4 regions of the Dactylosporangium sp. NPDC000521 genome follow, and region 4 is predicted to be linked to each of the others. Evidence: riboswitches for the same ligand, from Rfam matches in the RefSeq annotation. Region 4 holds a riboswitch; each other region holds the start of a gene.
The links. A riboswitch is a leader RNA that binds a small molecule or an ion and turns the genes downstream of it on or off. The one in region 4 is predicted to bind cyclic di-AMP.
Positions count from the first base shown of each region.

Region 1 (5,004 bases), on a different contig from region 4:
CTGCTCCTGGTCCTCGGCGAAGAGGATCCGGGCGCCGGAGTCGGCGAGCATGTGCCGCACCTCGTCCGGCGGGTTCGTCGGGTACAGCCCGACGGTCGCCGCCCGTACCGCGACGGTCGCCACGTCGACGAAGAGCCACTCGGAGCGGTTCTCCGACTGGATCGCGACCCGGTCGCCGGGCTGGACGCCGAGCGACCTGAGCGCCCGGGCGACGGTCTCCGCGGTCTTCCAGTAGTCACGCCAGGTGATCTCGCGCCAGATGCCGCGGTGCTTCTCCCGCATCGCGACGGCGTCGGGCGTGCGCTCCGCGTGCCGCTTGACCAGTTCCGCGATCGTCATGCTCGCTCCACCTCCCCCAGGTAGGCACGCAGGACGTCGGGGTTGGTCTGCACCTCGGCCGGGGTCCCGGTTGCCACCGGCACGCCGAAGTCGACGACCATCACCCGGTCGGCGAGGTCCATGACGAGCCCCATGTCGTGCTCGACGAGGATCATCGGGATGCCGAGCTCCTCGCGGACGTCGAGGATGAAGCGGGCCATGTCCTCGGTCTCCTCCAGGTTCATCCCGGCGACCGGCTCGTCCAGCAGCAGCAGCTTCGGCTCCATCGCGAGGGCCCGGCCGAGCTCGACGCGCTTCTGCACGCCGTACGGCAGCAGCCCCACCGGCAGCCGGCGCCACTGCGCCAGTTCGAGGAAGTCGACGATGTCCTCGACAACGGCCCGGTTGGCGATCTCCTCGCGCCGGGCCCGGCCGAGCCACGCGATGGCGGCGAGCGTGCCGTAGCGGATGTGGTGGTGCCGGCCGAGCATGAGGTTCTCCAGCACGGTCAGGTGCTGGAACAGCTCGACGTTCTGGAAGGTGCGCGCCACGCCCAGCTTGGCGACCTTGTCCGGGCGCAGTCCGGTGAGGTCGGTGCCGTCGAGGGACACCTTGCCCTTCTGCGGCCGGTACACCCCGGAAATCACATTGAAGATCGACGTCTTTCCGGCCCCGTTGGGCCCGATGACGGCGAAGAGCTCGTCCTTCGCGACGGTGAACGAGACCCCGTCGATGGCTTTGACGCCGGCGAAGCTGAGCCGGACGTCTTCGAAACGCAGCACGGCTACTCCTGATTTTTCTATGACAGCCAGCGCTTGCGACGCTTGTAGTGCTTCACGTCGCGGAAGGACCGCTCGGCCCGTCCCAGGTAGAACTCGCGGATGTCGTCGTCGGCGAGCAGTTCGGCGGCGGGCTTGTCGAGCACGACCTTGCCCGTCTCCAGCACGTATCCGTGCTCGGCGATGGACAGCGCCATGGTCGCGTTCTGCTCGACCAGCAGCACGCCGGTGCCGGCCTGGTTGATCTGCACGATCAGGTCGCGGACCTGCTCGACCATTCGCGGCGCGAGTCCGAGGCTGGGCTCGTCGAGCAGCAGGTACGCCGGGTCCGACATGAGCGCCCGCCCCATCGCCAGCATCTGCTGCTCGCCGCCGGAGAGGTAGCCGGCGATGCTGCCGCGGCGCTGCGCGAGGACCGGGAACAGGGTGTACATGCGGTCCATCGCCTCAGCCCGGCCCTTCGGGCGGGTGTGGGCGCCGAGTCGCAGGTTCTCCTCGACGGTCAGTTCGGCGAAGGTCCTGCGCCCCTCCATCACCTGCGAGACGCCGTGGCGGACCACGGCGGCGGGTTTGAGCCGGTGGATGGGCTTCTCGTCGAGCGTGACGGAGCCCTTGGTGATGGCGCCGTCGTGGACGCCGAGCAGGCCCGACAGGGCCCGCAGCAGCGTGGTCTTGCCCGCACCGTTCGCGCCGAGCAGCGCGACGATGCGTCCTGGTGGGATCTGCAGGCTGACGCCTCGCAAGACCAGCATCACGTCGTCGTAGACGACCTCGAGGTTCTGGACACGCAACATCCGGTGACGCTCCTCCGGGGGTGTTCGGAGTGGGCGAACTATGTGCATCGACGGTGAATAAAGTTACGTGTATTTAACCGGGTCTGAGAGCAGAATCAAGCCCCAATTGTGTGTCCGTCAACACCATCTTCTGTGGTGCATCACTGTCCGATGTGGAGCGACAACCCGCCGTGATTCGGACTTTTGGGGTAATCAATGTTCAACAACGCTCGCGGGTTTCGCTTCGCCGGTGATCACGTTAAGTTATGTCCTGGCCTGCACGGCAGTCCGTCGCCCACCCCGGGCGGCGCCGGGCAAGCGCCGCCGAATCGAGCGCCGCTCTGGCGCTGTCGAGCCGGGGACCCAGAGTCCTTCGGGGTGAATCCGCACAGCGCGGTAGGGCGCACTCTTCCCGCCCGAACCCGTCAGCTAACCCGGTAGGCGGTCGGTGAAGAAGGGTCATCCCTTGTCCCCAGGACGGTCCTTGCTGCGCACACTCGTCATCGGCGTGGTGTCGCTGGCGATCGTGGCGCCCGCGAGTGTCGCCAAGGCAGATCCGACCCTCGCCGAGATCGAAGCCCAGCTCGACAAGGTGGGCGACGAGTTCGAGGCGACGGTCGAGGCCTACAACAAGGTCAACGAGGATCTCGCCATCGCGCAGGCCGCCAACGCGGACCTGCAGAAGCGGCTCCAGCCGCTCGCCGACAGCGCGGCCACGGCCACCGCGAACGTCGACGTGCTGGCGGTCGCCGCGTTCAAGACCTCCGGCAACTTCGGCAGCCTGTCGGTGATTCTCAACTCGCAGTCCTCCGACACGCTGATCGACCAGCTCTCCACCCTGCAGCAGATGAACAAGCACCGGCAGGCGGAGATCGGGGCCTACAAAGAGGCCCAGACGAAGCTCGCCGACGAGCAGAAGAAGATCGACGAGACGCTCGCCGCGGAGAACGCGAAGAAGGCCGAGCTCGAGACGAAGAAGAAGAAGATCGAGGGCGACGTCAAGAAGCTCGAGGATCTCAAGCGCAGGGCCGCCGCGGCCGGCAGCACCAAGACCAACGCGGTCACCAAGCCGGCCGGCCCGCCGCCCGCGGTGTCAGGCGTCGCGGGCCAGGCGGTCACCTTCGCGTGGAACCAGATCGGCAAGCCCTACAAGTGGGGCGCCGCCGGCCCGGGCAGCTACGACTGCTCAGGCCTCACGCTGGCCTCGTGGAAGGCCGCGGGTAAGACCATCCCCCGGGTCGCCCAGGACCAGTACAGGGGGACCGCCCGGGTCTCGCAGGCCGACGCCGCCGCGGGTGACCTGGTCTTCTTCGGCACCTCCACCAGCAACATCACGCACGTCGGGCTCTACATCGGCAACGGTCAGATGATCCATGCGCCGACGACCGGCAAGACGGTGCAGGTCTCCTCGACCAACCGCAGCAACCTGCGGGGCTTCGGCCGGGTCAGGTAGCCCGCGCTTCGGCGCCAGCACTTCAGTACTTCAGCGAGAGGCCATGCCCGGCAGGATTGGGGCATGGCCTCTTGGGATCCTGAGCAGTACAGCCGCTTCGCCGAGGAGCGGGCGCGGCCCTTCCACGAGCTGGTGGCGCGCATCCAGACCACCGCGCCGGTCGCGGTCGTGGACCTCGGGTGCGGGCCCGGCACGCTGACCGCGACCCTGGCGACACGGTTCCCGGACGCGGCGGTGCTCGGCATCGACTCCTCCCCCGAGATGCTGGCCAAGGCAGCGTCGCTCGGCACGTCGCAACTGTCGTTCCAGCTCGGCGACATCGCCGGGTGGCGGCCGCAGCGCGGCTCCGTGGACGTCATCGTGGCCAACGCCTCCCTGCAGTGGGTCGACGACCACGCCGCACTGATGCCGGTGCTCGCGGCGGCGCTCGACGACGGTGGCACGCTCGCGTTCCAGGTCCCGACGGGCGGGCCGATCCTCGACGCGGACATCCTGGACCCGACCGTCCTGGGGCCGCGCGGTGCGACGCCGGTGCAGGAGCCTGCCTGGTACGTGCGGACCCTCGCCGGGCTCGGCCTGGTCGTGGACGCGTGGGAGACGACGTACTTCCACGTCCTGCCCGGCGAGGACCCGGTGCTGGAGTGGTTCAGCGGGACCGGCCTGCGGCCCTACTTCGACGCGCTGTCCGGCGCGGAGCTGGACGACTTCCGGGCGAGGGTGGCCGCCGCGCTGCGCGAGCGCTACCCCCGCGAACCGTTCGGCACGATCCTGCCCTTCCCGCGCCTCTTCGTGGTGGCCCGGCGCCCCTGACCTCGCCCATCGGCCGTGGAGCCGCCGAGGCGGCCCTGACGCCCGCCCACCGACCGCCGCGCCGAGCCGACCCCGGCGCCCTGACAACCGGCCGTGGGGCCGCCGAGCCGATCTCGAGGCCGCGATCAGCCGGGAGGCCCGCCGACCAGCCGCGCCACCCGGGCTGCGACGCGGCCCGGACCGGCCTGGACGCGCCGCCGGCGGTCGACCGGACGACACACCATCGAACGGACCCAAGAGGCGATTCCTGACAGCGCCCCGCCAACCGGACACCGCCGCTGTTGACGCTGCGTCACGGGGCGGGGCATCGGCGGCCGGTCCCGTGGCGTCCGCGCCGGGTGGCGCGGACGGGCCGGCACCGCTACGGGACGTGGGCACAGATCGATGATCGGTGACCTAAACGATACCTAAGCGTCCCAACATGCGGAAGCAGCCCCCGACCGGGACGGTCAGGGGCTGCGGGTCGTCTGTGGGCTAGGCGGCCTGGAGGCCTTCGGCACGGGCCAGCTCGCGGAGCCGGCCGAGGGCCTGGATCTCCAGCTGGCGGATGCGCTCACGGGAGAGGGAGAACCGGCTCGCGACCTCGGTCAACGAGTGCTCGCGGCCGTCCTCCAGACCGTAGCGGGCGCGCATGATGCCCGCGGACCGGTCGTCGAGGTGATTGAGCAGACCCTCGATGCGCTGCCGCTCCAGGGCGGCGAGGACCACGTCCTCCGGCGACGGCGCGTCGGAGTCGGAGACCAGGTCGCCGAGGCTGGTGTCGCCGTCGTCGCCGACCGGCGTGTCGAGCGAGACGGTGTCCTGGGACCAGCGCTTCAGCTCGTGGACGCGCTCGACGGGGACGCCGAGGGCGGTGGCGAGCTGCTCGGGC
Region 1 is NZ_JBIAYW010000002.1:233,877-238,880, reverse strand. Features, by position in the region: gene ACFY3L_RS06880 (AMP-dependent synthetase/ligase) at 1-339, opposite strand, end outside; gene ACFY3L_RS06875 (ABC transporter ATP-binding protein) at 336-1,100, opposite strand; gene ACFY3L_RS06870 (ABC transporter ATP-binding protein) at 1,118-1,891, opposite strand; cyclic di-AMP (ydaO/yuaA leader) riboswitch at 2,183-2,328, shown strand; gene ACFY3L_RS06865 (NlpC/P60 family protein) at 2,355-3,323, shown strand; gene ACFY3L_RS06860 (methyltransferase domain-containing protein) at 3,387-4,133, shown strand; gene ACFY3L_RS06855 (RNA polymerase sigma factor RpoD/SigA) at 4,608-5,004, opposite strand, start outside.
Region 1: linked by a shared signal. The riboswitch ahead of ACFY3L_RS06865 (NlpC/P60 family protein) and the one ahead of ACFY3L_RS14040 (C39 family peptidase) in region 4 are both predicted to bind cyclic di-AMP.

Region 2 (5,004 bases), on a different contig from region 4:
CCTGCGGCAGCAGCTCCTCGGCCGGCACCCGCCGGACCGCCAGCGCGGCCGCGACGGCGACAGCGACGGCACCGGCGGTCGCTTCGGGGTGCGCATGGGTGACCGCCGCGGACAGCGCCGCCTGCTCGACGACCAGGTCGAGGTCGTCGGCGAACCAGGCGCCCAGCGGGGCGACGCGCATCGCGGCGCCGTTGCCCCACGAGCCCTGACCGCCGAACTGCGCGGCCGTCACCGACCGCCAGGCCGCACCGTCGCCGACGGCCTGCAGCACGCCGTGCATGGACGGGCCGTAGTTGCGGTACGGGTCGGCGGCGTACGCATCGGCGAACCGGCGGGTCAGGTCGTCCTGCACCACCTGGCCGTGGTCGCGGAGCGTCCCGTACAGCGAGACGGCCATCGCGGTGTCGTCGGTCCACGGCCACGGCCCCTTCGGCACCAGCCGCTCCTCGATCTGCCACTGCATCCGGTCGGCGGGCCGGAAGAACCAGGTCTCGCCGAACGCGTCGCCCAACGCCGTCCCGTGCAACGAACGGGTCGCGGCGTCGACGTCGGTGATCACCGTCCGATCGTGGCAGCCGGTCACCGCACCTGTCGAACCGTTTCCGCGCACCGCCCCCACCGCTTCGTGCGCCCACCGCTTCGTGCGGCCGGCCGCACGAATGGCCGGCGGTCAGGCGAAGTCGGCTTCGGTCATGCCCTCCGGATGGCCCGGCGGCCACTGTACGAGCTCGATGCGGTACCCGTCGGGGTCGGTGAGCCAGGACGTGGCCATGCCCTCGCCGTGGTCGGTCGGCGGCTCGGCCGTGAGGCCCCTGCCGGCCAGGTCGGCGACCGTGGTGCTGAGGTCGTCGACCTGGACGACGAGGTGGTTGACGGCGCCGGTGTCGACGACCGGCCGGGCGGGGTCGTGCACCAGCTCGAGGCTGACGAACGGGTCACCGGGCAGCCGCAGCATCGTCAGGCTGCCGAACCCGGTCTCCGGGACGTGGCCGACCTTGGAATAGCCGACCGCGGTGTAGAACGCGAGCGAGCGCTCCAGATCCGTGACCCGCAGCCCGAGATGCAACGTGCGCATGCCCGGCAGACTACCGTCCGTGGTTACGCGACTCTGCCGTAGCCGTACAGCGTGTCGATGTCGACGGGAGCGACCTTGACGACCGTGCGGCTGTTCGGGGCGTGGATGATCTGGTTGTTGCCGATGTAGATGCCCACGTGCCCGAGGCCGTTGTAGAACACCAGGTCGCCGGGGGCGAGCTGGCTCCGGGAGATGTGGCGGACCTTCGACCACTGCTGCGCGGCGTTGTGCGGCAGTGTCACGCCGGCCGCCTTCCACGCCATCATGGTCAGCCCCGAGCAGTCGAACGTGTTCGGGCCGGCCGCGCCCCACACGTACTTCTTGCCGAGCTGCGCCCAGGCGTAGTTGACCGCCTTGCCCGCGTTGCCGGACACGGCCGGCGGCTTGGCCGGGTTCGTCGCCGGCGGTGGGGTGGTGGTCTTGACCTTCGCCGCCGCGGCGGCCGCCTCGGCCTTGGCCTGCAGCGCGTCGAGGCGGGCGATGTCGCCCTCGATCTTCTTGCGCCGGGTCTCCAACTCGGTCTTCTGCTGGCTCTGCGCGGCAAGGGTCTCGTCGAGGCGCCGCTGCTCGGTGTCGAACGCGCCCTTCGCCGCCGCGTACGCCGCCAGGTCCCGCTGCTGGCTGTGCGAGATCTGCTGGAGCGTGCCGACGCGGGCACTGAGCGTGTCGGTCGATGTCGCGCCCAGCATCAGCGACAAGGTGCCGAGGTTGCCCCCGGACTTGTACGCGTTGACCGCGAGCGCGGCGGCATTGTCCTGCGCCGCCGTCAGGGTGTCCTGCAGCGGCGCCATGTCGGCCCGCAGCTTCGTGATCGCCGCCTGGGTGGCTTCCAGGTCGCCGTTGACCTTGTTGTACAGCTCGACGACGTGCTCGACCTCCTGGTTGCCCTTGTCGATCTGAGCCTGCAGCTCCTGCGGCGTCGGGTCCGCCTGCGCGGCGCAGGCCGGGGCGATCATCGCCGCCACTGCCAGTGCGACGACCGAGGCGCGGAGCGTCGTGCGTCCGTTGAACACGGCACAGTCCTTCTTCGGTGACCGCCTACCGGGTTAGCTGACGGATTCGGGCGAGAAGAAGGCGCGCCCTACCGCGCCCCGGTGTGGCGGGCGCGGATTCACCCCATGGGGAGGCCCCGGTTGGTTCCCCGGCTCACCGGCCGCCCGCATCGAACACGCGCGACCGACAACTCGGCGGTGGCTGCCCGGCCACCCCGGCGGGGCGGGCGACGTCCGGCAGGCCGGGCCAAACGTAACGCGGCGCGGCACTGTCAGCTCTCGATCTAAGCCACACTTAACGAAGACACAAGACAGACCTGCCGAGCGCTCTACCGGAGGCGATCGACGGAGCGGGCCATGACGGCCAGGCCGGCGACGGCCAGCAGGGCGAGGGCGGCCGGGATGAGGGACACCCGCGGGAGCCCGATGGCGGCGGCGCCGGTGCCACCGGCGGGATCGGAGTGAGGACTAGGCTCCCGCCATGTCCCGGCTGAGCAGACACTGCGCCGTCTCCACGGAGTTGGCCCTGCTCAGCGACGCCAGGCTGGCCCGGCTCGTCGACAACGCCCAGGCGCTCGGCGTCGGTGTCGGCGGCGCCTCGGCCCTGCTGGGCGTCGCCGGCACGCCGGTCTTCGTGAAGCGGCTCGCGCTGACCGACCTGGAGCGCCTTCCGCGGCACGTGCGCTCGACGGCGAATCTGTTCGAGCTCCCGACGTCCTGCCACTACAGCGTCGTCGCGCACGGTGGCGGGGGCTTCGGCGCGTGGCGGGAGCTCGCGGCGAACACCATGACGACGAGCTGGGTGCTGGCCGGTAGGACCGAGGCGTTTCCGCTGCTGTACCACTGGCGCGTGCTGCCGGGCGCGCCGCCGCCCGCCGAGGAGCACGAGGACATCGACCGGGCCGTCGCGTACTGGGACGGATCGGCGGCGGTGCGGCGGCGCCTCGAGGCCCTTGCGGCGGCGTCGGCGAGCGTGGTGCTGTTCCTCGAGTACGTCCCGCAGCGCCTGGACGCGTGGCTGCGCGAGCATCCGGACGCCGTCGGCACGGTTGAGCACCGCCTGACCGCCGACGTCGCCTTCATGAATGCCAACGGGCTGCTGCACTTCGACGCGCACTTCGGCAACATCCTGACCGACGGCGACACGCTCTACCTGACGGACCTCGGGCTGGCCACGTCGCCCCGGTTCGAGCTCTCCGCGCAGGAGCGGGCGTTCCTCGAGCGGCACCGCGACCACGACGCGAGATATGCCGTGCGGGAGCTGCTCAACTGGATCGTCGCCAACGTCGCCGGGATCACCGGGACCACCGAGCGCCACGCCTACCTGCGTCGCTGCGCGGCGGGAGCGGCACCCGACGGGCTTCCCGCACCGTTCGCGGAGATCGTCACCCGGCACGCTCCGGTCGCGGCGGCCATGAACGACTTCTTCTGGAAGGTGTACGGCGTGAGCCGCACCCCGCCGTTCCCCGAGTGACCGGCCCGCGCCGAGCGGCACCGCCGCTGTATCGGTACCTTCAAGAGCATGTATGCCGGCGCTGCGAGCATGAGGCCGCGGGAGGCGCGTGCCCTGCTGGCGCGGGCCGACGAGGTGCACGGCGACGCCGGGACGATCGCCGGGACCGTGGCGGCGGCGCGGGACGAGGTCGTCGCGGCGTACGAGGTGGCGCGGGAGCCGCAGGTGTGGGCCGCGATCGGCACGATGTCGATCGAGACGGTGAAGGACACTGTGGACGGCCGGGCGCGGCTGGACGAGCTGCCGGCGCACGGGATCTGTTCGGTGGCGGACGTGCTGAAGGCCGGGCCCGATCGGCTCACGAAGGTGCCGGGGATCGGGGCGGAGACGGCGCGCAAGACCATGCACGCCGCCGAGCAGCTCAAGCGGGCCGCGCGGGACTCGCTGCAGTTCAGGATCGAGTTCGACCCGAAGAACGCGGACATGACGCGGCTGGTGCGGGCCCTCGCGCAGTGGCGGGAGGTGTCGCAGGCGGCCGGTGCGCGGGAGGCCGACGCGCAGCGGTGCAAGGAAGAGCTTGACGCGCAGCGGCCGATGGCCGGCCCGGCCGCGGCAGGCGCGTGGCGCAGGATGTTCATGCGGGCCGCGAACAGGGCCGCGGCGGCCGAGGCGGCGCTGGCGGTACAGGCGACGCTGCAGGAAGCCGAGCGCGCCGGCCTGCCGGAGGCCGCCCGGGGGCTGCGCAAGGTCCGCACGCCCGGCGACCGGTGGGTGTGGCGGGACTTCGAGCGGCACTCAGCCGACTACTACGGCCTGCTCAGCCAGGTCGTCGGGCTCGGCGGCGACGTCGCGGCCAGCGAAGGGTTCCTGCCCGCCGACATCGTCGAACGCGTCGGCGCCCAGCAGCTGGACACGTCGCGGCTGAGCGACGGCCTGCGGTTGCGCGGCTACCAGTCGTTCGGCGCGCGGTTCGCGCTGGTGCAGCGGCGGGTCGTGCTCGGCGACGAGATGGGGCTGGGCAAGACGGTGCAGGCGATCGCCGCGATGGCGCACCTGGCCGCCCGGGGCGCGACCCACTTCCTGGTCGTCTGCCCGGCGAGTGTACTGATCAACTGGTCCCGCGAGATCGCCCGCCACTCGACCGTCCCCGTCGTCACGCTGCACGGCAACGGACGGGCGCGGGCGGCGGCCCGGTGGCGGGCCCAGGGCGGCGTCGGGGTCGTCACGTTCGGGTCGCTGGGCGCGGTCCCGCTGCCGCCGCCCCGCCCGGCGCTGCTGGTCGTCGACGAGGCGCACTACGTGAAGAACCCCGACGCGAAGCGCTCGCAGGCGGTGAACCGGGTCGCGGCGGAGTCCGACCGGGTGCTGTTCCTCACCGGTACCCCCATGGAGAACCGCATCGACGAGTTCCGTGCGCTGATCGAGCACCTGCGGCCGGAGATCGCCGCGGACATGGGGCCGGAGCACGCGGCGATCAGCGTCGA
Region 2 is NZ_JBIAYW010000001.1:1,084,646-1,089,649, reverse strand. Features, by position in the region: gene ACFY3L_RS05200 (ADP-ribosylglycohydrolase family protein) at 1-559, opposite strand, end outside; gene ACFY3L_RS05195 (VOC family protein) at 671-1,075, opposite strand; gene ACFY3L_RS05190 (NlpC/P60 family protein) at 1,099-2,088, opposite strand; cyclic di-AMP (ydaO/yuaA leader) riboswitch at 2,096-2,275, opposite strand; gene ACFY3L_RS05185 (serine/threonine protein phosphatase) at 2,549-3,541, shown strand; gene ACFY3L_RS05180 (DEAD/DEAH box helicase) at 3,611-5,004, shown strand, end outside.
Region 2: linked by a shared signal. The riboswitch ahead of ACFY3L_RS05190 (NlpC/P60 family protein) and the one ahead of ACFY3L_RS14040 (C39 family peptidase) in region 4 are both predicted to bind cyclic di-AMP.

Region 3 (5,004 bases), on a different contig from region 4:
CGGCCATCTGCTGCATCGCCACGATCTCGGCCTGCTGCGTCTTCACGATGCGGCCGGCGAGAGCCTTGGCGTCCGGGTTGGTCCCATGGGCCAGCTCCGCCTGGGCCATCATGACCGCTTCCTGGTGGTGAGCGATCATCATCTGGAGGAACAGCTTGTCGAAGTCTGTGCCGGTCGCCGCCTTCAGCTTTGCCATATCCGCGCTGGACATCATGCCCGGCATCGTCGGCATCCCGCTGGGCATCATTCCGCTCGGCATCTTCCCGCTGGGCATCATGCCATTTGACGCTTTTCCACTTGGCATCATGCCGCTCGGCATGCAATGCATCCCAGGACAGCTTGGCATCGTGGTCGGCTGGCCCCAGGCAACCAGCCAGCCCTTCATCGTTGCGATCTCCGCCTTCTGCTCGGTACTGATCTTGGCGGCGAGTTGTTTGACGTCCGGGTCGGTCGCTTTCGTCTCGGCGAGGGCGGCCATCTCCACGGCCTGCTCGTGGTGCGGGATCATTATCTGGGCGAACATCGCGTCGACGTTGTTGAAGGTCGGGTTGACACTGACGCTGACGCTGCCCTTGTTCGGTGCCGTAGGACCACCGCCGCCGCTTGCGGTGTCACTGCAAGCGATGAGCGTGACGGCGGCAGTGAGGGCGGCGCCCACCAGCACGGCGCTGACTCGGGTGTAGTGCCTCATGGCGCACAACTCTCTCGACTCGGTGTGGTGAGCTGCCTCGCCCCGACCGGCTTCCCCGAGAACGCGGTCATTCCGAACGCGGGCGTCATCGCCCGGACGGCGTGACCTCGGAGCTGCCGTCCGGTCCACAGCCGGATTCGGCGCTGTCCCACACGCCCGGACATCCACGGCATGCTTCCCGAACCAGATGGCGTTATGCGAGCTCAACACCACGGAACAGGAACTCACCCGGGCACGCGCCGACGGCGTGCCTGATCCATCGCCGCCGCAGTGTGGGTCGACGGTCTGAGCGTGCCAATCGCCGCCGCGCCTGGCAGCGAGCGGGAGCCAGTACGTCGTGGACGCGAGCACCACCAGCGGTCCTCGTCTAGTTCGCGAGTCCACATCTGGGCCATGCGGTGCATCCCACCCCGGCGGCCCGGGTGTCGGCACGGGGCAGACGGGTCACTACGTCTCACCGGCTGCAGGCAACGCCGCGGGGCATCTTAAGCGCTGCTCCTATCCATCGTGTCCATCGTGCGAGATCACGGGGTGGCCCGGAACTGGGCGGTGTCAAGGGCGGCCTGCAGCGACGTGCGGTAGCTCTCGCTGGTCTGGGTTGCGCCGGACACCGAGTCGATGCGGGCGCTCTGCGACGTCAGGGCCTGTGCGCGCAGGCGAGGAACCGCGATCGCCGTGAGTTCGCGGGAGAATCCGCCGGGGGCTTGCAGGACGGTGACGTCGGTGATGGTGGCGTTGTCGATGCGGACCTGGACCTGGACCGGTCCCCAGATGGTGCCGACGGCCGGGCCGTTGACGACGAGGACGGCGCCGGACCGGGTCACGGTGCCGGGGCTGGGCGCTGGCGGGGCCGCGGTGGCGTCCGGGCCCTGCGGCGGGGTACCGGGGTCCGTGGTCGCGTCGGCGTGCTGCGGTGCCGGTGGTGCCGCAGTTCCCGGTGTGTCGGTGCCTGGTGCCGCGGCTGCGGGCGCCGGGCGGACCGGCCCCATGGTCGAGGTCCGGTAGGTGAACACCAGGACGACCGTCGCGGCCGTGCCGGCCAGCCAAAGCGTGATTCTGTGCACGCGGAACGTCTCCTTCGAGCCGAGCTACCAGGCGAAGTTTTCGAGGTGGATGCGGCCGGCGCGCACGCCCGCCTGCCGGGCGGCGCGGACCACCGCCTGCATCCACGCGTCGGGACCGCAGACGAACACGTCGTGATACCGGACGCCGGGAACCAGCTCGTCCAAGGTGGATGCGCTGGACCATCCGGCCGGCAGCCACGATCCGTCCTCGGCGCGGGCGCCCACCAGGTACCGCACGTCCACGCCGCGGGTGGCGGCGAGATCGTCGAGCTCGTCGCGGAACAGAACCTCTGGTTCGCTCCTGGCGCGGTAGAGCAGCGTCGCCTCGCCCGCGGCGTACGGCAGCTCTTCCAGCAGCGCTCGCAGCGGGGTGACGCCCACGCCGGCGGCGACCATCGTGACACGACGGGCGGTGCGCCGCTCGGCGGTGAGCCGGCCGTACGGGCCCTCGATGACCGCCCTCGTGCCGGGCTGCAGCGCGGCCACGGCACGGCCGCCGTCGCCGTGCGCCTTCACTGTGATGCGCAGCCGGTCCCGGCCCGGTTGCGCGGACAGCGAGTACGGATGGGCGCGGCTCCAGCCCGGGCCGGACAGGAACCGCCATTGGAAGAACTGTCCGGCACGGACCGGCAGCTGCTGCAGGCGCCGCCCGCGCAGATGGATCGAGTACACCCCGGGCGCCTCGGCCACGACGTGGTCGACCTCGATACGGTGCCGCAGTGTGCGCCAGGCGGGCAGCCCGAGCCGGCAGACGAGCACCGTGCCGGCGCAAGCTCCGTAGGCGCTCCACCAGTACAGCCGGGCCGACGGCGCGGTGAGGAAGTCCGCGCCGGTCCACAACTGGTGTGGCAGGGCCAGGCCGACGCCGAGGTAGGCGTACAGGTGCAGCAGGTGCCACGACTCGTAGCGCAGCCGGCGCCGCGCTGCCCGGATCGAGGTGACGGTGACCAGGACCAGCGCCGCGGTACCGACGACCGCCAGCAGCATCCCCGGGTAGTCGGCGACCAGCTCCCAAGCCTGGCGCACCAGGGACAGGTGGAGGGTTCGCGCGTAGCCGACGGTGATCAGCACGAGGTGGGCGAGCATCAGGTTGAACGAGGTGAACCCGATCCACCGGTGCCAGCGGGCCAGCCGGTCCTGGCCGTAGGTGCGTTCCAGGACCGGCACCCTGGCCATCAGCAGCACCTGGATGAGCAGCAGGTCGGCCGAGACCAGTCCGGTCAGCCGGCCGATGGACGTAGCGCCGCCGGCCAGCGAGCCGAGGCCGTGCAGACCGCCACCGGACACCCACAGCGTGACCACGAACAGGACGCTGGACACCAGGACTGAGCCCACGACAGCCGGCCACCACGACGCCGGCTTGCCACCGTCAGTTGATCGGCGATGCCGGGAATCAATACGAGTAGCCACGCGAGGAGATCCAGTCGGCCAGCTTGGGGGTGCTCAGCCAGTAGGTGCCGTCCCCGCTCGGGTTGGCCGGGTCGGCGATCTTCACCGTGCCGCCGCCGTCACGGTATCCGACGACCGTCAGGTAGTGACCGCCTTCGTAGGCGTGCACGGCACCGGCGGTGTCGGTCACGTGTCCGGCGATGTTCGCCACGATCGCCCGTCCGCCGCCGACCGTGGTCAGCACGTCGGTCCGGAGCTGCGCGGCCTGCGCGGGCGTTGCCGGGTAGACCGGGATCTCTCTGGTCTGGTATAGCGTGCGGCCGTGTCCGAGCACCTGGTTGAGTACGCGGGTGGTGTCGAAGGCCGAGTTCGTCCCGCTGGTGGTGGTGCCCAGCATGGCCGCGGCCTCGTCCTGACTGACGCCGTGGCCGGCCGCCGTGAGCGCGATCCGGGTGGCCGCCGGCCCGCAGTAGTAGTAGTTCGGCTGCAGCTGGAACTGGTACTTGAGGAGCATCGTCGTCGGCGCGGACGGCGGCGCGGCCGCGACGGCCTTCGGTGGTTGCGCGCCCGCCGCCGCGGTGCGCTCAGCCGGAGGATCGCCGAGCTGACTGAGCACGATGCCTGCCACGGCCGCCGCGGCGAGCAGCACGCACATGGTCACCGCCATCCGCGGCCGGCGGGTACCCCCGGCGCGGTGGGACTGCGGCTGTACGGATTCAGGGTTCACAATGAGTCTCCAACAGCCCGGAGCAGGGCGATCGATACGTGTATGACGTGCGACGACATGCGATGAACAGACATCGGGCAGCGAGCGGTGGTGTGCGCGGCGCACGCTCCAGCTCGCCACTCGGCAGCCGGACGGGTGGCGCACGGGGCATGGGCTTGCAGCACCCTGCCGCGCCGGAACGTGGTCTCACTAGCCGCTGCAACCGGAGCGGCCGGCATCTACGCGATTGTGACCATCCGCAGCGTGACAGCAGGCGGCACTAGCGAACTGTTGACGCCCCTCGGTGCTCGGACGGGCGGGCATGCACCCTGCGAGGACCTCGGCGATGGGGGTAGCGGCTGTGCACAGACAACTCTCCTTACGCGTCCGCCTACCGGGTCAGCTGACGGATTCGGGCGCGAAGGTCGCCCTACCACAGGCCGTCGGCCCACGGATCCACCCCAGACGTGCGGGGAGTCCCCGGCTCGTGCATGCACGACTCAGCGCGCCTGCCCCAGCGTCACCTGCCGTGAGCATGAACCGGACCAAGCGACCCATGACGTTACGCAAGGGGCACTGCCCTGCCAAGGCCCGCTAGCTGGAAGAAGCCGCACATCATCACCGCTCAGACCGACTACTCAATACGTTGACAGCATCAGGGCATGGGTCAGCTCTAGGGCTCATGCAGGTTATATGCGGTCACATCGATTGATCGCTGCCTCCTACCGCCAATAGGAGATAACTCACCCTCGGTGACGCCTCACCGGCGCTATCTGGACCTGCCGACGAACCTCGTTGCCCAACACGTCGAGGTTCTGCAGGATGCCGGCCTGCTCGTGCAGACCCTCTCCGAAGGCGCCCGCCGCCGCACCTCCCTGCGCCTCGAACCCGACACACTCGACTCCCTCGCACCGCCGCCTTACGCGACGTGCCACGGCTCGGGCGAGGGCGTCGCTGTGCGGGTCGATGTCGGCGGCGGCGTCCAGCAGCGCGGCCGCCTCGGCCGGTTGGGTGATCGCGACAAGGGCGGCGAGGCGTTGCCGGGCGGTGATTCCCTGCTGGCGGCATCGTTCGCGGGGCGCTTCGAGCCACGGCTGCGTCGCGGTGCCGCCGAGGTCGCCGGTGTGCAGGGCGATGGCGGCACGAAGCGACGC
Region 3 is NZ_JBIAYW010000022.1:142,793-147,796, forward strand. Features, by position in the region: gene ACFY3L_RS44425 (DUF305 domain-containing protein) at 1-691, opposite strand, end outside; gene ACFY3L_RS44430 (FMN-binding protein) at 1,216-1,755, opposite strand; gene ACFY3L_RS44435 (ferric reductase-like transmembrane domain-containing protein) at 1,780-3,090, opposite strand; gene ACFY3L_RS44440 (C39 family peptidase) at 3,149-3,811, opposite strand; cyclic di-AMP (ydaO/yuaA leader) riboswitch at 4,224-4,366, opposite strand; partial or broken gene ACFY3L_RS44445 (hypothetical protein) at 4,603-5,004, shown strand, end outside.
Region 3: linked by a shared signal. The riboswitch ahead of ACFY3L_RS44440 (C39 family peptidase) and the one ahead of ACFY3L_RS14040 (C39 family peptidase) in region 4 are both predicted to bind cyclic di-AMP.

Region 4 (5,004 bases):
CGGCAAACCGGTCGACGCCGCCGAACCGAAGTGCCGGCAGGCGATCACCGCCGACGTGGCGGCTGCCGCGACCGACGCGGCACGGTGCCCGGTCAGCCGGTCGTCGGCCTACAACAAGTGCGACGGCGGCACGGCGGAGAACGTGTCCGGCATCCTGGGCGGCCGCCCGGTCGCGGGCAAGACCGGCAGCTCCGAATACAACTCGACCGAGACGTTCGTCGGCTTCACTCCGCAGATCGCGGCGGCCGGCATCGCGGTGAACGTGGACAACCCCAACGACCACGTGGGCAGCGGCATCTCCGGCTCGGTCAACGCCGCCGTCGCGCAGACCATGGCGACCGTGCTGCGCGGCCAGCCGGTCCAGGGATTTCGGCCACCCAGCGGGGCGCGGGCCCTGGGTCGTTGACCGCGCCCCGCTGACGGCCGCGTCAGGCGGAGTATCCGCGCAGGGCGGTCCAGTGCGCGAGCTTGGCCGTCGTCAGCGTGTAGTACCCGACGCCCAGGGCGTCCGCGGGGTCGGCGATCTTCACCGTCGTGCCGCCGTTGGTGTACCCCACCACCGTGAGGTAGTGGCCGCCCGGGTACGAGTGCGCGCCTCCCTTGTCGTCCACGGTGGAGCCGGCGATGTTGGCGACCACGGCGTAGCCCTTGGTGATCGCGTTGACGATGTCCGCCTGCATCTGGTCGATCTCCGCCTGGGTGGCCGACTGACCGGTGATGAAGTGCGACTTGTAGAAGGAGGTCTTGGTGTACTCGTTGAGCGACCGGGTGGTGTCGTCGGCGGAGTTGGTGCCGTTGACGGTCGTGTGCAGGCTCTGGGCGATCTCGGACTGGGACGGGTACATCTCTCGCGCGGTCAGTGCGATCCGGGTCGCCGCCGGGCCGCAGAAGTAGAAGTTCTCCTGCCAGGCGAACCGGTACGCGAGTTCCTTGGCCGCCGGGACGGCCGGCGTGCTGGGGGCGGGCGTGGCCGGCGCGGCCTGCGTGGTCGGCTTGGTCGGCGCCGCGCCGGTGGCGGCCTTCGACGGGCTGGTCGCGGCGTCGGGCGCCGCCTGCGTCCGCTGCCGATCACGCGCGGCCGGAGCGGCGCCGGACCGGGACGAATCCGCGGCGGTCAGCGACTGTGTGTCGGCCGACGGTGCGGGGGCCGAGGCGTGCACGGCCACGCCGATTGCCCCCGTCACCGCGAGGGCCGCCGCGGCGGCCGCGATCGGCAGCACGCGGAAGCGCGACGGGACGGCGGTCTGGTGCCTGGGTTTGTACAGGTAGCTCACGGGTACCTCGACAGACATGCTGGATGACGGCTGCTGTTGCCGGTGCCGGACGTGATCCGGAGAGGGGGCTTCCACGCCGGCCGCGGGCCGGTGTGGTGAGGGTCGGTGACTACCGGGCCAGGCTGCGGGTCGAGGTGCCGCGACACGGATGATGCCGGGTCAATGGCTGCATGAGTGCTCCTTCCGGTGCCGCCTACCGGGTTAGCTGACGGGTTCGGGCGGGAGGATCGCCCTACCTCGAGGCTCGGCCCCGCGGATTCACCCCGGTGGTGCTTGGTTCCCCGGCTCGCGCGGACGCGACTCAGCGGATCCGCCGCGGTGTCATCCGAGTTGGGTGACGGCAGACCGGGCGAATGCGAGGACCATATCGGGGCCGCGAGAAGCCACCGGATCCGGCACGCTGCTCGGCTACCGGGCGTGACGACGGCATGGCGAACGGACCGGGTGCATGCCGCGGGGGTCACGGGCCGCCCGCCGGTCGGATGCGTCGTGCACTGGCGCACCTCGCCGACCGCGCCCCGGCACCGTGCGGCCCGCCCAGTGTCCGGTCGGCAGGTTCGCACGCCCGGCACGACCCCGGATCCGGGCCGCCTCTAGGCTCGCCGGATGTTTTCGGGCACCGACGATGACCAGCAGCTCAGCGGTGCGCACCCACACGGTCCCCGCCACCTCCGACGGTCCCGCCGTGGGCGGCACGCGGTCCCCTTCCGGCTGCGCGCACCCGTGCCGGCCGGGATCCGCCGGTACGGCGTGGCCGCCGTCGCGGTCGCGGTGATGGGCCTGTCCACGACGCTGTCGTCGTCGGCCGGACCCGTCGCCGTGCCGGCGGACAGCGCGGCGTTCGCCGCCGACGCCGGCAACACCGGACGCTCGGCGGCCGACGGGCCGGCCTCGCGCAGCCGCACCCGGAAAACCGCCGACAGTACGGGCGACGCCACGCCGCCGGCGGCGAAGGCCGCCCCGGCACCGACGAAGGCCGCTCCGGCACCGACGAAGGCCGCCCCGGCACCGGCCGCTACACAACCGGCAGCACCGGCGGCGCCGTCGCCGACCGTGCACGCGCCTGTCGGCGGGCTGACCCAGGCGGAGATGAACAACGCCGTCGCGATCATCGATGTGGCACGGCAGCTGAGCCTGCCGCGTCGCGCGGCCGTCGTGGGGATCGCCACCGCCCTGCAGGAGAGCCACCTGCGGAACCTCGCGAACCCGAACGTGCCGCAGTCGCTGCAGCACCCCAACGAGGGTGTCGGGTACGACTACGACTCGGTCGGCCTCTTCCAGCAGCGGCCGAGCTGGGGTTCGGTCGACCAGCTGATGGATCCGCACGAGTCCGCGCGCAGGTTCTTCGCGGCCCTGGCCCAGATCCAGGGCTGGGAGCAGCAGGCCGTCACGATCGCCGCGCAGATGGTGCAGCGGTCGGCATACCCGGACGCCTATGCGAAATGGGAAGGGCTCGCACAGCAGATCGTGGACGCCGTCATGCGGTAATTCCGCCGCGCTCACCGCAGGTCCCACGCATTATCACTCGTTTACCGGCCCGGCCTCGCCCGGTTGCGCATGACGATGCCCCCATGTCCATGCACAGGCAGAACACATGAGGGGGCCCAGCCGGACCGCGGTGGCGCTGGTCGCGCTCGCGGTGGGAGCGCAACTGGGCCTGTCGGGGTGTCACAGTGGGTCGAAGAAGCCCACGGCGGCGAAGTGGACCGCTCCCCCGCCGGTGGTCGGGCTGGCCGTCAGCCCGGCGGCGGGCGAGTCCGGGGTGGCGGTCAGCACCGAGATCGGCACCAAGGTGAACGACGGGAAGATCACCGAGGTCGTCCTGACCGATGCGGCGGGGCAGCGGGTCGCCGGCGAGTTCCGCGACGACGGCTCCTCCTGGGTGCCCGCCACCGCGCTGCGCTACGGCACGGCCTACACCGCGAAGGTCACCGCCGTCGGCACCGACAACAAGCCCGTGACCCGGGAGACGGCGTTCACCACGGCGGCGAAGCCCACCGGCCCGGTCGTCACGTCCGACCTGATGTTGACCAACGGCGGGACCTACGGCGTCGGCATGCCGATCGTCGTGGAGTTCGGCTCCGACGTTCCGCAGGAGTCGCGCGCCGCCGTGCAGCAGCGTCTCTTCGTGAAGAGCGACCCGCCGCAGGCCGGTGCGTGGCACTGGTTCGGCGGCCGGCAGGTGATGTACCGGCCGGAGCACTACTGGCAGCCGGGCACGAAGATCACCGCACGGAAGGCGCTCAACGGCGTGCGGATCGGCGCCGGCCACGCCGACGAGGACTTCGCGGCAACGGTCACGATCGGCCGGAAGCTGACCATCGACATCGACAACGCGACGAAGCAGATGAATGTCTACCAGAATGACGCGCTCGTGCGGACCATGCCGGTGAGCCTCGGCAAGCCGTCGACGCCGACGTCGAGCGGCGCCACCGTCATCATGTCGCGGGAGGCCTCGACGGTGTTCCGCACCCCGGAGTACACCGTCGCGGTGCAGTACGCCATGCGGCTGACGTGGGGCGGCCAGTACATCCACGCCGCGCCGTGGTCGGTGGGCGACCAGGGTCAACGCAACGTCTCCCACGGCTGCACCAACGTCTCGACCGCGAACGCGAAGTGGCTGTACGAGCAGACGCTCGTCGGCGACCCGGTCATCACGCGCAACACCGGGGTGCCGCTGGACCCGGGCGACGGCTGGACCGCATGGGACCTGTCCTGGGCCGACTACAAGGCCTGACGCGCCGGCCGGGTCCTCAGATCCAGCGAATTCGACAAAGAGTTCGATCCAGAATCCGATCAAGAGTCCGATCAAGAGTTCGATCCAGGAGTTCAACCAGAGAGGAAAGTCCATGGAAGTCGTCCGTGCCCCGAGCCGAGGCCGGCAGGCCCCGCGACAATCCTGTTCCGGCGACGTGTGGGTCGACCGGGGCGTCACCGGCCTGGAGCCGTCCGGCCTGCGCACGTTCCATGCGCAGTTCGGCCCCGGCACGCGGACGGCCTGGCACCGCAGCCCGCACGAACGCATCCTGATCGTCCTGCACGGCGTGGGGCGGGTGCGGCGCCGGGGCGGCCCGATCCACGAGGTGCGCGCCGGGGACACCGTCGTCGTCGCGGCCGGTGAGTGGCACTGGCACGGCGCCTCGCCGCACACGTTCATGGCGGTGGTGTCGGTCCACAAGACCGGACCGGACGACACCGGCACAGAGGACCTCGGCACGGACGGCATCGGCACGGACGGCATCGGCACGGACGGAACGGAGTGGGGCGAGCACGTGACCGACGCCGAGTACCGGCTGCCACCGCTCACCACGATGATCCGCCGGCCGGACGCGGACCGGGTGCCGCAGCGCGAGGCGTGCTGGTAACGGAGCAGGGAAGTACAAGCCGGCGAAGTACCGGCGAGCAGGTCCTGGACACGCCCGGCACACGCGCGTAACACTGTCGACATGATTTCTGCACAAGGCGTGCTGAAAGACGTGTGACACCGTGGACACCCGGCAGATCAGGTACTTCCTCGCCGTGGTGGAGCACGGTGGGTTCGGCAGGGCGGCGACCGCGCTCAACGTCGCCCAGCCGACCATGTCGCAGTCGGTGAAGGCCCTTGAGCGCGACCTCGGCACGGCCCTGTTCCACCGGGCGTCGCACGGGGTGACGCTGTCCGCGGCCGGGCGGGCGTTCCTCGGACCCGCCCGGGCGCTGATCCGGGACGTCGCCGTGGCCGGCGAGGCCG
Region 4 is NZ_JBIAYW010000003.1:839,944-844,947, reverse strand. Features, by position in the region: gene ACFY3L_RS14045 (transglycosylase domain-containing protein) at 1-406, shown strand, start outside; gene ACFY3L_RS14040 (C39 family peptidase) at 429-1,274, opposite strand; cyclic di-AMP (ydaO/yuaA leader) riboswitch at 1,450-1,591, opposite strand; gene ACFY3L_RS14035 (hypothetical protein) at 1,881-2,762, shown strand; gene ACFY3L_RS14030 (Ig-like domain-containing protein) at 2,869-4,011, shown strand; gene ACFY3L_RS14025 (cupin domain-containing protein) at 4,124-4,639, shown strand; gene ACFY3L_RS14020 (LysR family transcriptional regulator) at 4,761-5,004, shown strand, end outside.